DNA from 3 places in the Nocardiopsis sp. KDC1DS13DA1 genome. Region 2 is predicted to be linked to each of the others. Evidence: riboswitches for the same ligand, from Rfam matches in the RefSeq annotation. Region 2 holds a riboswitch; each other region holds the start of a gene.
The links. Region 2 has a riboswitch for cobalamin ahead of ACTVAJ_RS22125 (nitrite reductase). Riboswitches for the same ligand answer to the same signal wherever they lie in the genome.
Positions count from the first base shown of each region.

Region 1: linked by a shared signal. The riboswitch ahead of ACTVAJ_RS28455 (CoA-acylating methylmalonate-semialdehyde dehydrogenase) and the one ahead of ACTVAJ_RS22125 (nitrite reductase) in region 2 are both predicted to bind cobalamin.
Region 3: linked by a shared signal. The riboswitch ahead of ACTVAJ_RS17825 (ribonucleoside-diphosphate reductase subunit alpha) and the one ahead of ACTVAJ_RS22125 (nitrite reductase) in region 2 are both predicted to bind cobalamin.

Region 1 is NZ_JBVMUY010000052.1:99,476-102,738, forward strand. Features, by position in the region: gene ACTVAJ_RS28445 (WD40/YVTN/BNR-like repeat-containing protein) at 1-223, opposite strand, end outside; gene ACTVAJ_RS28450 (TetR/AcrR family transcriptional regulator) at 657-1,244, shown strand; cobalamin riboswitch at 1,377-1,563, shown strand; gene ACTVAJ_RS28455 (CoA-acylating methylmalonate-semialdehyde dehydrogenase) at 1,778-3,263, shown strand, end outside.
Region 2 is NZ_JBVMUY010000033.1:128,335-131,597, reverse strand. Features, by position in the region: gene ACTVAJ_RS22135 (energy-coupling factor ABC transporter permease) at 1-209, opposite strand, end outside; cobalamin riboswitch at 241-460, opposite strand; gene ACTVAJ_RS22130 (protein-L-isoaspartate(D-aspartate) O-methyltransferase) at 707-1,369, shown strand; cobalamin riboswitch at 1,426-1,630, shown strand; gene ACTVAJ_RS22125 (nitrite reductase) at 1,694-2,581, shown strand; gene ACTVAJ_RS22120 (precorrin-8X methylmutase) at 2,578-3,246, shown strand; gene ACTVAJ_RS22115 (precorrin-2 C(20)-methyltransferase) at 3,243-3,263, shown strand, end outside.
Region 3 is NZ_JBVMUY010000027.1:126,943-130,205, forward strand. Features, by position in the region: gene ACTVAJ_RS17815 (NYN domain-containing protein) at 1-369, shown strand, start outside; gene ACTVAJ_RS17820 (hypothetical protein) at 396-965, shown strand; cobalamin riboswitch at 1,282-1,474, shown strand; gene ACTVAJ_RS17825 (ribonucleoside-diphosphate reductase subunit alpha) at 1,628-3,263, shown strand, end outside.

The DNA.
Region 1 (3,263 bases), on a different contig from region 2:
CGTTGTCGTCGCTGTACCAGACACTCGGGCCGAAGTGCGAGCTCTCGGCCCCGGCGAGGATGCGGCCGGAGCGGGGGTCGACCCCGACGGCGTACACCGAGCTCATACTCGCGTAGTCGGCCGAGTCGAGCCGGTGGGGGCCGGTCACCTCCCAGGTCCGCCGATCCTCGCTCCCCGCGGTGAAGAGCCCCTTGCGCGTGCCGATGACCAGGAGGTACGCCATAACCAACTCCAGGGTGTGAGCCAGGTCTCCCACTGTGGCACAGGGTGGTGTCATTCGGCGGGAGGCCGTGCGAACTGTCGCACACCACTACGGTTAGGAGACTTAACCATTATGTTGGGCGTAGAATTTCGGTCGCCTGGCAGAATGGCCTGTCAGCTGGTGGCATAACCTTCGTGAGTGGGGAACCACATTCCACGTCGGCGTCGGCCGGCGTCCGGAAGGCGGTTGTCATCCGGCGCCGGTTCTGCAATAAAATTCCGGGCCAACCGGAACATGCGCGTGGGGCCCCCGGTCGAGCCCGACGCCCGTGTCCGCAACCAGATCGGCCGAACGACTTCCCGCTACCCCGGTGCCCACGAAGCGTTTCGGGACCAGAGTCCTTATGGTCCCGCGTCTCACGGAGAGCCGGGTTCCCACTCGATAGGGTCGCCTCATGCACCACCCCCCGGACACCCTCCACGCCCGTAAACGGCGCAAGGCCCGCGCGTTGATCGTGTCGGCAGCCTTCCAGCTCTTCGCCGAGCGCGGATTCGACAACGTCACCGTCGCTGAGATCGCCGAACGTGCTGAGGTGGGGCGTACCACCTTCTTCCGGTACTTCGGGGACAAACAACAGGTCCTGTTCGCCGACGACGCGGACGAGGCCGACCGTGCGTGCGCCCACGTGCGGGAGAAGGCGTCCACGCCGGTGGGGGACGATCTCGGCGCCGCGGTCGCGCTCCTGCGCGAGGCGGGTGCCCGGCCGCACGCCGGTCTGTCGTCCGACCACGCCGCGGTGCTGATGCGGCTGCTGCGCGAGAGCGGGGAGCTCAGGTCCCGCTACCTCCTGGTGCGGCAGTGCCGGGCCGACAAGCTGGCGAACGCGCTCGTGGAGACCGGCACGACGGAGGTCGTCGCCGTCCTGGCCGCGCACGTCGCGATGGCCTGCGAGCTCACCGCGATGCGCCTCTCGGGGGCGCCGGAGGCCGTCCCCGCCCACCTGGACGAGGCCCACGAGCTCCTCGCCGGACTGGACCGGTAGCACTTCCGGGTGGGGGTGCGCAGGCGCGTGCCCGGCCGTGTTCCCGCCGTCCCGGGCCGTCGGGGTCCGGTCCCATCCGCACCACCGTCCACTCGTGTGGCCCGGGTCACACTCATGGGGCTCTGGATTTACTTGGACGTCCAACTATATGGTGGGCGTCACAGAGCCGCGGTGCAGGGAAGCCGGTGAGAGTCCAGCACGGTCCCGCCACTGTGTCCGGGAAGTGCTCTCCCAGGTGATGCCACTGGCGTCAGCCGGGAAGGCGGGGAGAGCGCGCTGATCCGGGAGTCAGGATACCGGCCGCGGCTGTCGACAACCGTGTGATCCACGAGGATGGAGCGAGCACGCATGGCACCGGTACGTGCCCACGCGACCCGGTCCGGGCACGGAACACCGCCCGGGCCCGCGATCGGGCACGACCGCTGAACCCGGCGACCCGACACCACGGGCCGCCCGGCCGGCCGCGCACCATCGCGGCCCCGTTCCCCGTGCCCCCGTGCCCCGCTCCACCTCCAGACGAGAGCTGGTGCGCCATGGTCAGTGAGAACCACGAACCCAACGAGCCCCGCGAACTCACGCACTTCGTACATGGAAAGCACGTCCCCGGGCGGTCGGGTGCCTTCGGCGACGTCCACGACCCCAACAACGGCACCGTCCAGGCCCGCGTCCCCCTCGCGGACCGGGCCGAGACCGAGGCCGTCATCGCCGACGCCGAGGCCGCCCAGGCCGAGTGGGCCGCCTGGAACCCCCAGCGCCGCGCCCGCGTCCTCCTGCGCTTCCTCCAACTGGTCGAGGGCGAGCGCGAGACCCTCGCCCGGCTCCTGTCCGCCGAGCACGGCAAGACCGTCCCCGACGCGCACGGCGACATCCAGCGAGGACTGGAGGTGGTCGAGTTCGCCGCCGGGATCCCGCACCTGATCAAGGGCGAGTTCACCGACAACGCCGGGACCGGGATCGACGTCCACTCCCTCCGCCAGCCGCTGGGCGTCGTCGCGGGCATCACCCCGTTCAACTTCCCCGCGATGATCCCGCTCTGGAAGGCCGCCCCCTCCCTCGCCTGCGGCAACGCGTTCATCCTCAAGCCCTCCGAGCGCGACCCCTCCGTCCCGCTCCGCCTCGCCGAACTCTTCCTGGAGGCGGGGCTGCCGCCGGGTGTGCTCAACGTCGTCAACGGCGGCAAGGAGACCGTCGACACCCTGCTCACCGACCCCCGCGTGGCCGCAGTCGGGTTCGTCGGCTCCACCCCCATCGCCGAGTACGTCTACACGACCGCGACCGCGCACGGTAAGCGGGCCCAGTGCTTCGGCGGGGCCAAGAACCACATGATCGTCATGCCCGACGCCGACCTCGACCAGGTCGTGGACGCCCTGCTCGGCGCCGGTTACGGATCCGCGGGCGAGCGCTGCATGGCCGTGTCCGTGGCCGTCCCGGTCGGACAGGAGACCGCCGACGCGCTGGTCGCCCGACTCACCGAGCGCATCGGGACGCTCCGGGTCGGTCCCTCGCACGACCCCGACGCCGACTTCGGACCGCTCGTCACGCGCGAGGCCCTGGAGCGGGTCGAGAACTACGTGGACCTCGGTGTCGAGGAGGGCGCGGAACTGGTCGTGGACGGGCGCGGGCACACCGTCCCCGGGTACGAGGACGGGTTCTTCACCGGCCCCAGCCTCTTCGACCGGGTGACCACCGACATGCGGATCTACCGCGAGGAGATCTTCGGCCCCGTGCTCTCCGTCGTGCGCGCGGACACCTACGAGGAGGCCCTGCGCCTGCCCAGCGAGCACGAGTACGGCAACGGCGTCGCGATCTTCACCCGTGACGGCGACACCGCCCGCGACTTCTCCCAGCGCGTCAACACCGGCATGGTCGGCGTCAACGTGCCCATCCCGGTCCCCGTCGCCTACCACACGTTCGGCGGCTGGAAGCGGTCCGGGTTCGGCGACCTCAACCAGCACGGCCCCGACTCGATCCGCTTCCACACGCGGACCAAGACCGTCACCTCCCGCTGGCCCTCCGGGG
Region 2 (3,263 bases):
GGATGGGAGCTGGTCCCGGTCGCCGAGGGGATCTTCAGTGCCGAGAGGACGAAGCAGAAGGCGCCGGAGGCGCCCAGCAGCAGCTTGGCGTCGGGGTTGGCGCGGACCTCGCGGGTGAGTGAGCGGACGCCGTGGACGATGAACGGTGTCGCGGCCGCCGTCCAGGCGGCGGCGTGCAGCGGGGGCAGCAGGCCTTCGGGTATATGCATATGTGGGGGACCAATCTCCAGCACCTCGTGGGCGGTCATCAGCGCCGTGGCCGGTCTCCTGGCTGCCGGGTCACCGCCCCCGCGTCCGCCTTCCCAGGTCGGCACCGGTGAGGTGCTGACCCAGTGGCGTGTGGCCGCGCCGCCGGACGGATCCGGTCGCACGCGGGACGCGAGGGCTTCCCGTACACAGTGGCGAGGGCCGCGCCGGATTCGCACCGGACTTCCCGAACACCACGGCCCCCTGAACGTATGCCCGGACCCGGGGTTTGGCAATAAGGGCGGGGGCGCCGGACCCGCCCGGAACCACGCGCGACGGGCGCGTTCCACGGCTCCGGACCCCCGCTGAACTGGTGGTGAGTCGCCGCGCGACATCCGCCGTCGGTACTAGGCTGTGTGTCGACAGGCGACCGTCCCTCCCCGGCGCGACCGCCCTGGGGCCCCGCGCCGGCGCTGGGGTCGGCCCCGGCACTCGTTCCCTGAGAGGGGGAGCGGTTCAGGTGCGGTGGAGTGCCACCCCGGAGGACCTGGTCCGCGCGGTGCGGGCGACGGGTGTGCGCGACGAACGCGTGCTCGCCGCGTTCGCCAAAGTTCCGCGCGCCCGGTTCGTCCCGGCCGCCCAGCGGGAGCAGGCCTACCAGGACCGTCCCCTGCCCATCGGGCACGGACAGGTCACCACGCAGCCGTCCCTGTCGGCCGCGATGATCGAGGCCCTGGGGCTGACCGGGGACGAGAGTGTGCTGGAGGTCGGGACGGGCTCCGGCTTCCAGACCGCCCTGCTGGCCCGGCTGGCGGCGCGGGTGGTGAGCGTCGACCTGTGGCCCGGGATGGTCGGGCGCGTCCGGACCCGGCTCGACGGCCTGGGTGTGGCCAACGTCGCCCTGTTCGTGGGCGACGGGACGCTGGGGATGCCCGACGAGGCGCCCTTCGACGCCGTCCTGGTCTCGGCCGCCCACCCCCGGGTCCCCCCGCCGCTCGTCGACCAGCTGGCGGTGGGAGGGCGTCTGGTGCAGCCGATCGGCACCGGCGGGGACGAGGACGTGGTGCTGTTCGAGCGCACCGGCCGGGGGCTGGAGCGCCGCGCCTCGGTGATCCGTGCCCGGTTCGTCCGCCTGCACGGCGAGCACGGCTACCCGCTCCCGGAGGGGTGGGAGGACGGCTGACCCCCTCCGCCGCCGCCGGGGTGCAGGGCCCCGGACCGGTCTTCCGGAGCGGGCGGGGTACCCTCGTCGGGCCAGTGAATCTCCACCCCGTGGAACAGGGAACCCGGTGAGAGTCCGGGACTGACGCGCAGCGGTGAGGGTGACGGGCGGGCACGTTCCGGGGAGGCGCTTCCCGGGACAGCCACTGGAGCACAGCTCCGGGAAGGCGCTCCGCTCCGGCCGACCCCGAGTCCGAAGACCTGCTGGCACTGGCGGTGAAGGGCCGCCAGGTCATCCGCGGACCCCGCGCATGGGTCCCCGACCCGAAGGACACACGCATCCCCGATGGACTCCCCGTCCCCCTCCCTCCGTACCCGGCGTGACCGCTGCCCCGGCGCGCTGCGCCCCTGGCCGGCGGACGACGGTCTGCTGGTCCGGCTCCGCCTGGTCGGCGGCCGGCTTCCCGTCCGTTCGCTGTCGGCCCTGGCCGAGGCGGCCGAAGAGTACGGTGACGGCCGGATCCACGTCACCGGCCGGGCCAACGTGCAGCTGCGCGCCCTGCCCGGGTGTGACGGGCGGCTGGCCCCCGAGGCGCTCCGGGCCCTGGAGGGGACCGGCCTGCTGCCCTCGCGCACGCACGAACTGGTCCGCAACATCATGGTCTCCCCGCGCACGGGCCCCTCGGGGGCGGTGGCGGACGGCCGGGCCGACCTGCGTCCCCTCGCCGCCGCGCTGGACGCACTGCTGTGCGCCGACCCCCGCCGCGCCGCCCTTCCCGGACGCTTCCTGTTCGTCCTGGACGACGGCCGCGGCGACCTGCTGGAGCGCTCCTGCGACCTGGGGCTGGTCGCCCTCGACGGGCACGTCGCCCAACTGAGGGTCGGGGAGGGCTGGGGGCCGCTGACCCCGCTCGACGGGGCCGCCGACGTACTCGTCCGGTGGGCCGACGCGTTCCTGGCGCGGCGCGGCGACGGCCCCACCGCGGCCTGGCACGTCGCCGAGCTCCCGTCGCCGCTGACCGACCCGGTCACGCCGGACCCCCGGCTGCCGGACCCCGCACCGCCGCTGCCGTACGGCCCGCTGGCCGGGGGCGGGCGGCACGTCCCCGTCCCCGGGGCGGGCCTGGACCGCTCCGCCGTCGCGGCACTCGCCGGGGAGGCGGCCGCCGCGAAGTCCGACGCACTCGTCGTCACGCCCTGGCGCGGCGTCCTCATCCCGGGAGGGGAACAGTGACCGCACCGAGCCGGCCGAACCGGCACTACGCCTACGTCGACGACGGACCCGCGATCTACGCCGACTCCTTCGCCGTCATCCGGCGGGAGGCCCGGCTCGACCACCTGCCCGCCAACGCCGAACGGCTCGCCGTGCGGATGATCCACGGCACCGGCCAGGTCGACCTCGCCGACGACCTGGTGGTCCACCCCGACCTGGTCCCGGCGGCGCGCTCCGCCCTCCGGGCCGGTGCGCCGATCCTGTGCGACGCGACCATGGTGGCCGCCGGCGTGACCGCGAGCCGCCTGCCGTGCGACAACGAGGTGCTGTGCCTGCTCGGCGACGAGCGCGTCCCCTCCCTCGCCCGGGAGTGGGGCACCACCCGTACCGCGGCCGCGGTGTCCCTGTGGGAGCCGCTGCTCGACGGCGCCGTGGTCGCCGTCGGCAACGCGCCCACCGCCCTGTTCCACCTGCTGGAGATGCTGGTCGACGGCGCCCCGCGCCCTGCCGCGATCGTCGGCTGCCCGGTCGGCTTCGTCGGCGCGGCCGAGTCCAAGCAGGCGCTGGCGGAGTTCGCGGACCGGCACGGCGTCGACATCCCCTACGTGACCACCCGCGGTCGCCGCGGAGGCTCCGCGATGACCTCCTCGGCCCTGAACGCACTCGCCAAGGAGGAGGAGAGGTGACCGGTCGTTTCCACGGC
Region 3 (3,263 bases), on a different contig from region 2:
GCGGTTCCCGGATACGGGGCTCCGCCACGTACTGGTCCCGATCACGATGACCGTTTCGATCCTCGGGGGCACCAGGAACCCGGTCCCAGTCCTGGATATCCCCAGCAGACACGCGCCGCCACGCATACCGTTGACGATGCGGTGCATGTCGCACGCAAAGAAGGGAACGACTTCGCGGAGTCGATCGCGCGCGAGGCGCCCGTCCTGTGGGTCGAGGCGGTCCTCGCCCGGAGACCCCGGATGCCCTCCGATCTGGAGGCGCGTCTGCTCCAGGGCTCTTCGCTGCCGATTGACCACCTGTTGAGGGACGAGGTCCGGGACGGACTGCGCCAGGGGTTCTGGCAGGCACTGGAGCGCGCCAGGCCCTGATCGGCGCGCGGGAGTGCGAGTGGGGGATGGGGGCGATGCGGTTGACCCACGTGACGACGGCAGATCTGGACCGTATGGAGTTCCACGCCGTCCGGTCGGGTGAGCACGGCCCCGTCGCCGCCCAGCTGCAGGACCTGGCCAACCGGGTGGACGCCGGGAGCGAGATCACCCGCGCCGAGCTGTTCGTGCGCGCCGGGGAGCAGTGGGAGATCGCCCAGGAGTACGAGCACGCGTGCGCGGCCTACCAGCGGGCGATCGACGACGGCGGCCCCACGGTGATCGACGCGCGTGCCCTGAGTGCGGGCGCGCTGCTGCAACTGGACGAGCCCGAACGGGCCTACGCGCAGCTCAACCGCCTGGAGGGCGAGCCGTCGCTCGGGTTGGCCACCCACGTGCACGTGGCGGAGGTGCTCTACGCCCACGACGACCCCGGGGGCGCCGAACGCTGGGCGACCACCGGGATCCGCGAGTACCTGGACGTCTCCTCCCCGTACGTGCGGGACCTGCTCGACGAACTCCTGCGGATCCGGTTCCGCATCCGCACGGACCTGGGGCTGGAGGAGGACGACCTGGACGGCCTGTTGGACGGCGACTGACCCCGGGGCCGGGCCCTGTGCGGCGGGGCGGGCCCCGTCCCCGTCGGCGGCCTCTGGGGCGCGTCCGGGCGTGCCCCGCGACGCGGTCGTGAGCTTTCTGACGCGCCTGGTGCGTCACACCCCCCGGGGGCCCCTAGGCTGTGTCCGGTCGCGGTGGCGAACACCCCCGGATCGGTGTGCGAAACCCCCGTGAAGCTGATGGTTCGACGCGCCCCATACCACGTCTCGGGTGCGCCCTCAGCCACGGTCGCCGACCCTGGAAAATCGATGACACGCCATCATCTTGCGGTGTTCCAACGTCCCATCCCCTAGATGTAGTATCTCTCCCGCTGGTGGTTCACCCCTCAGGGGTGAGGCAAGAGGGAACCCGGTGTGAATCCGGGGCTGCCCCGCAGCGGTGAGCGGGATCGGACTGCGTCGCACACTGGACTCCCCCGAGTGACCCCCGGGGAGCGACGGTCAGGAGGGCGCCCGCGAGCCCGAGGACCTGCCGCCAGCGCGCACCGGAACGTGCGCCGACGACGGGGCTTCGAGGGCGGGCCACCGCGACCCACCGGTCACGTGACCACGCGCACTCAGCGTGTCGGCCCACCGGTGTGCCGTGGCCGTGTTTCTCGTGTCCCTCCCCGCCGGGACTCTTCTACCGAGGTTGGAGCCGCTGTATGACCCTTGACGTCGAGACCGTGCCCGCATCCGTTCGGCCCGAGCCGACCCACGAGGGCGCGCCCCCCGCCGCCGTCGACCGGATCGAGCACGTCGTAACCGAGGCCTGCGCGCGGCTCACCGGTGTTTCGGCGGACAAGGTCCTCACCGAGGCGCGTCGCGGGTTCTACCCCGGCATCTCGGACGCCGAGGTGGAGCTCGCCCTGGTCATGGCCGCCCGCAGCTTCGTCGAGGTCGACCCGGACTACTCCTACGTCGCCGCCCGCCTGCTGCTGGACAAGCTCCGCAGCGAGGCGCTCAGCTTCGTCGCGGGTACCCCGCAGGCCGCCAGCCAGTCCGAGATGGCCGACCGCTACGCCGCCTACCTGGCCGCCTACGTCGGCCGCGGCATCGACCTCGGCCAGCTCGACCCGGCCCTGGCCACGTTCGACCTGGAGCGACTGGGCGCCGCCCTGCGCCCCGAGCGGGACGAGGACTTCACCTTCCTCGGTATCCAGACCCTCTACGACCGCTACTTCCTGCACAGCGACGAGGTCCGCTACGAGCTGCCGCAGGCGTTCTTCATGCGCGTCGCCATGGGCCTGGCCCTGAACGAGGACGACCGCGACGCCCGCGCCATCGAGTTCTACGAGCTGCTGTCCTCGTTCGACTTCATGGCCTCGACGCCGACCCTGTTCAACTCGGGTACGGTGCGCGCGCAGCTGTCCTCCTGCTTCCTCACCACCGTCGGCGACGACCTCCAGTCGATCTTCCACGGCATCAGCAACAACGCGATGCTGTCCAAGTACTCGGGCGGCCTCGGCAACGACTGGACCCCGGTTCGCGGTCTGGGCTCGCACATCCGCGGCACCAACGGCAAGAGCCAGGGCGTCGTCCCGTTCCTGAAGATCGCCAACGACACCGCCGTCGCGGTCAACCAGGGCGGCAAGCGCAAGGGCGCGGTCTGCGCCTACCTGGAGACCTGGCACATCGACATCGAGGAGTTCCTCGACCTCCGCAAGAACACCGGTGACGAGCGTCGCCGCACCCACGACATGAACACCGCGAACTGGGTTCCGGACCTGTTCATGAAGCGTGTGGAGGAGGGCGGCTCCTGGATGCTGTTCTCGCCGGACGAGGTCCCCGACCTGCACGACAAGTACGGGGCCGAGTTCGCCCGGGCCTACACCCGCTACGAGGCCGCGGCCGAGGCGGGGCAGATCAAGGTCTTCAAGAAGATGCAGGCCGTGGACCTGTGGCGCCGCATGCTCACCATGCTCTTCGAGACCGGCCACCCGTGGATCACGTTCAAGGACCCGTGCAACCTGCGCTCGCCGCAGCAGCACACGGGTGTCGTGCACTCGTCCAACCTGTGCACCGAGATCACGCTGAACACCAGCGCCGACGAGGTCGCCGTCTGCAACCTGGGCTCGGTCAACCTGGCCCAGCACACCGGTCCCGACGGGCTGGACGCCGAGCGCCTGCGCCGCACCGTGCGCACCGCCGTGCGGATGCTCGACAACGTCATCGACGTGAACTTCTACACGATCCCCGAGGCGCGCCGCGCGAACATGCGCCACCGTCCGGTGGGTCTGGGCCTCATGGGCTTCCAGGACGCGCTGTTCAAGCTGCGCACCCCGTTCGCCTCCGAGGGCG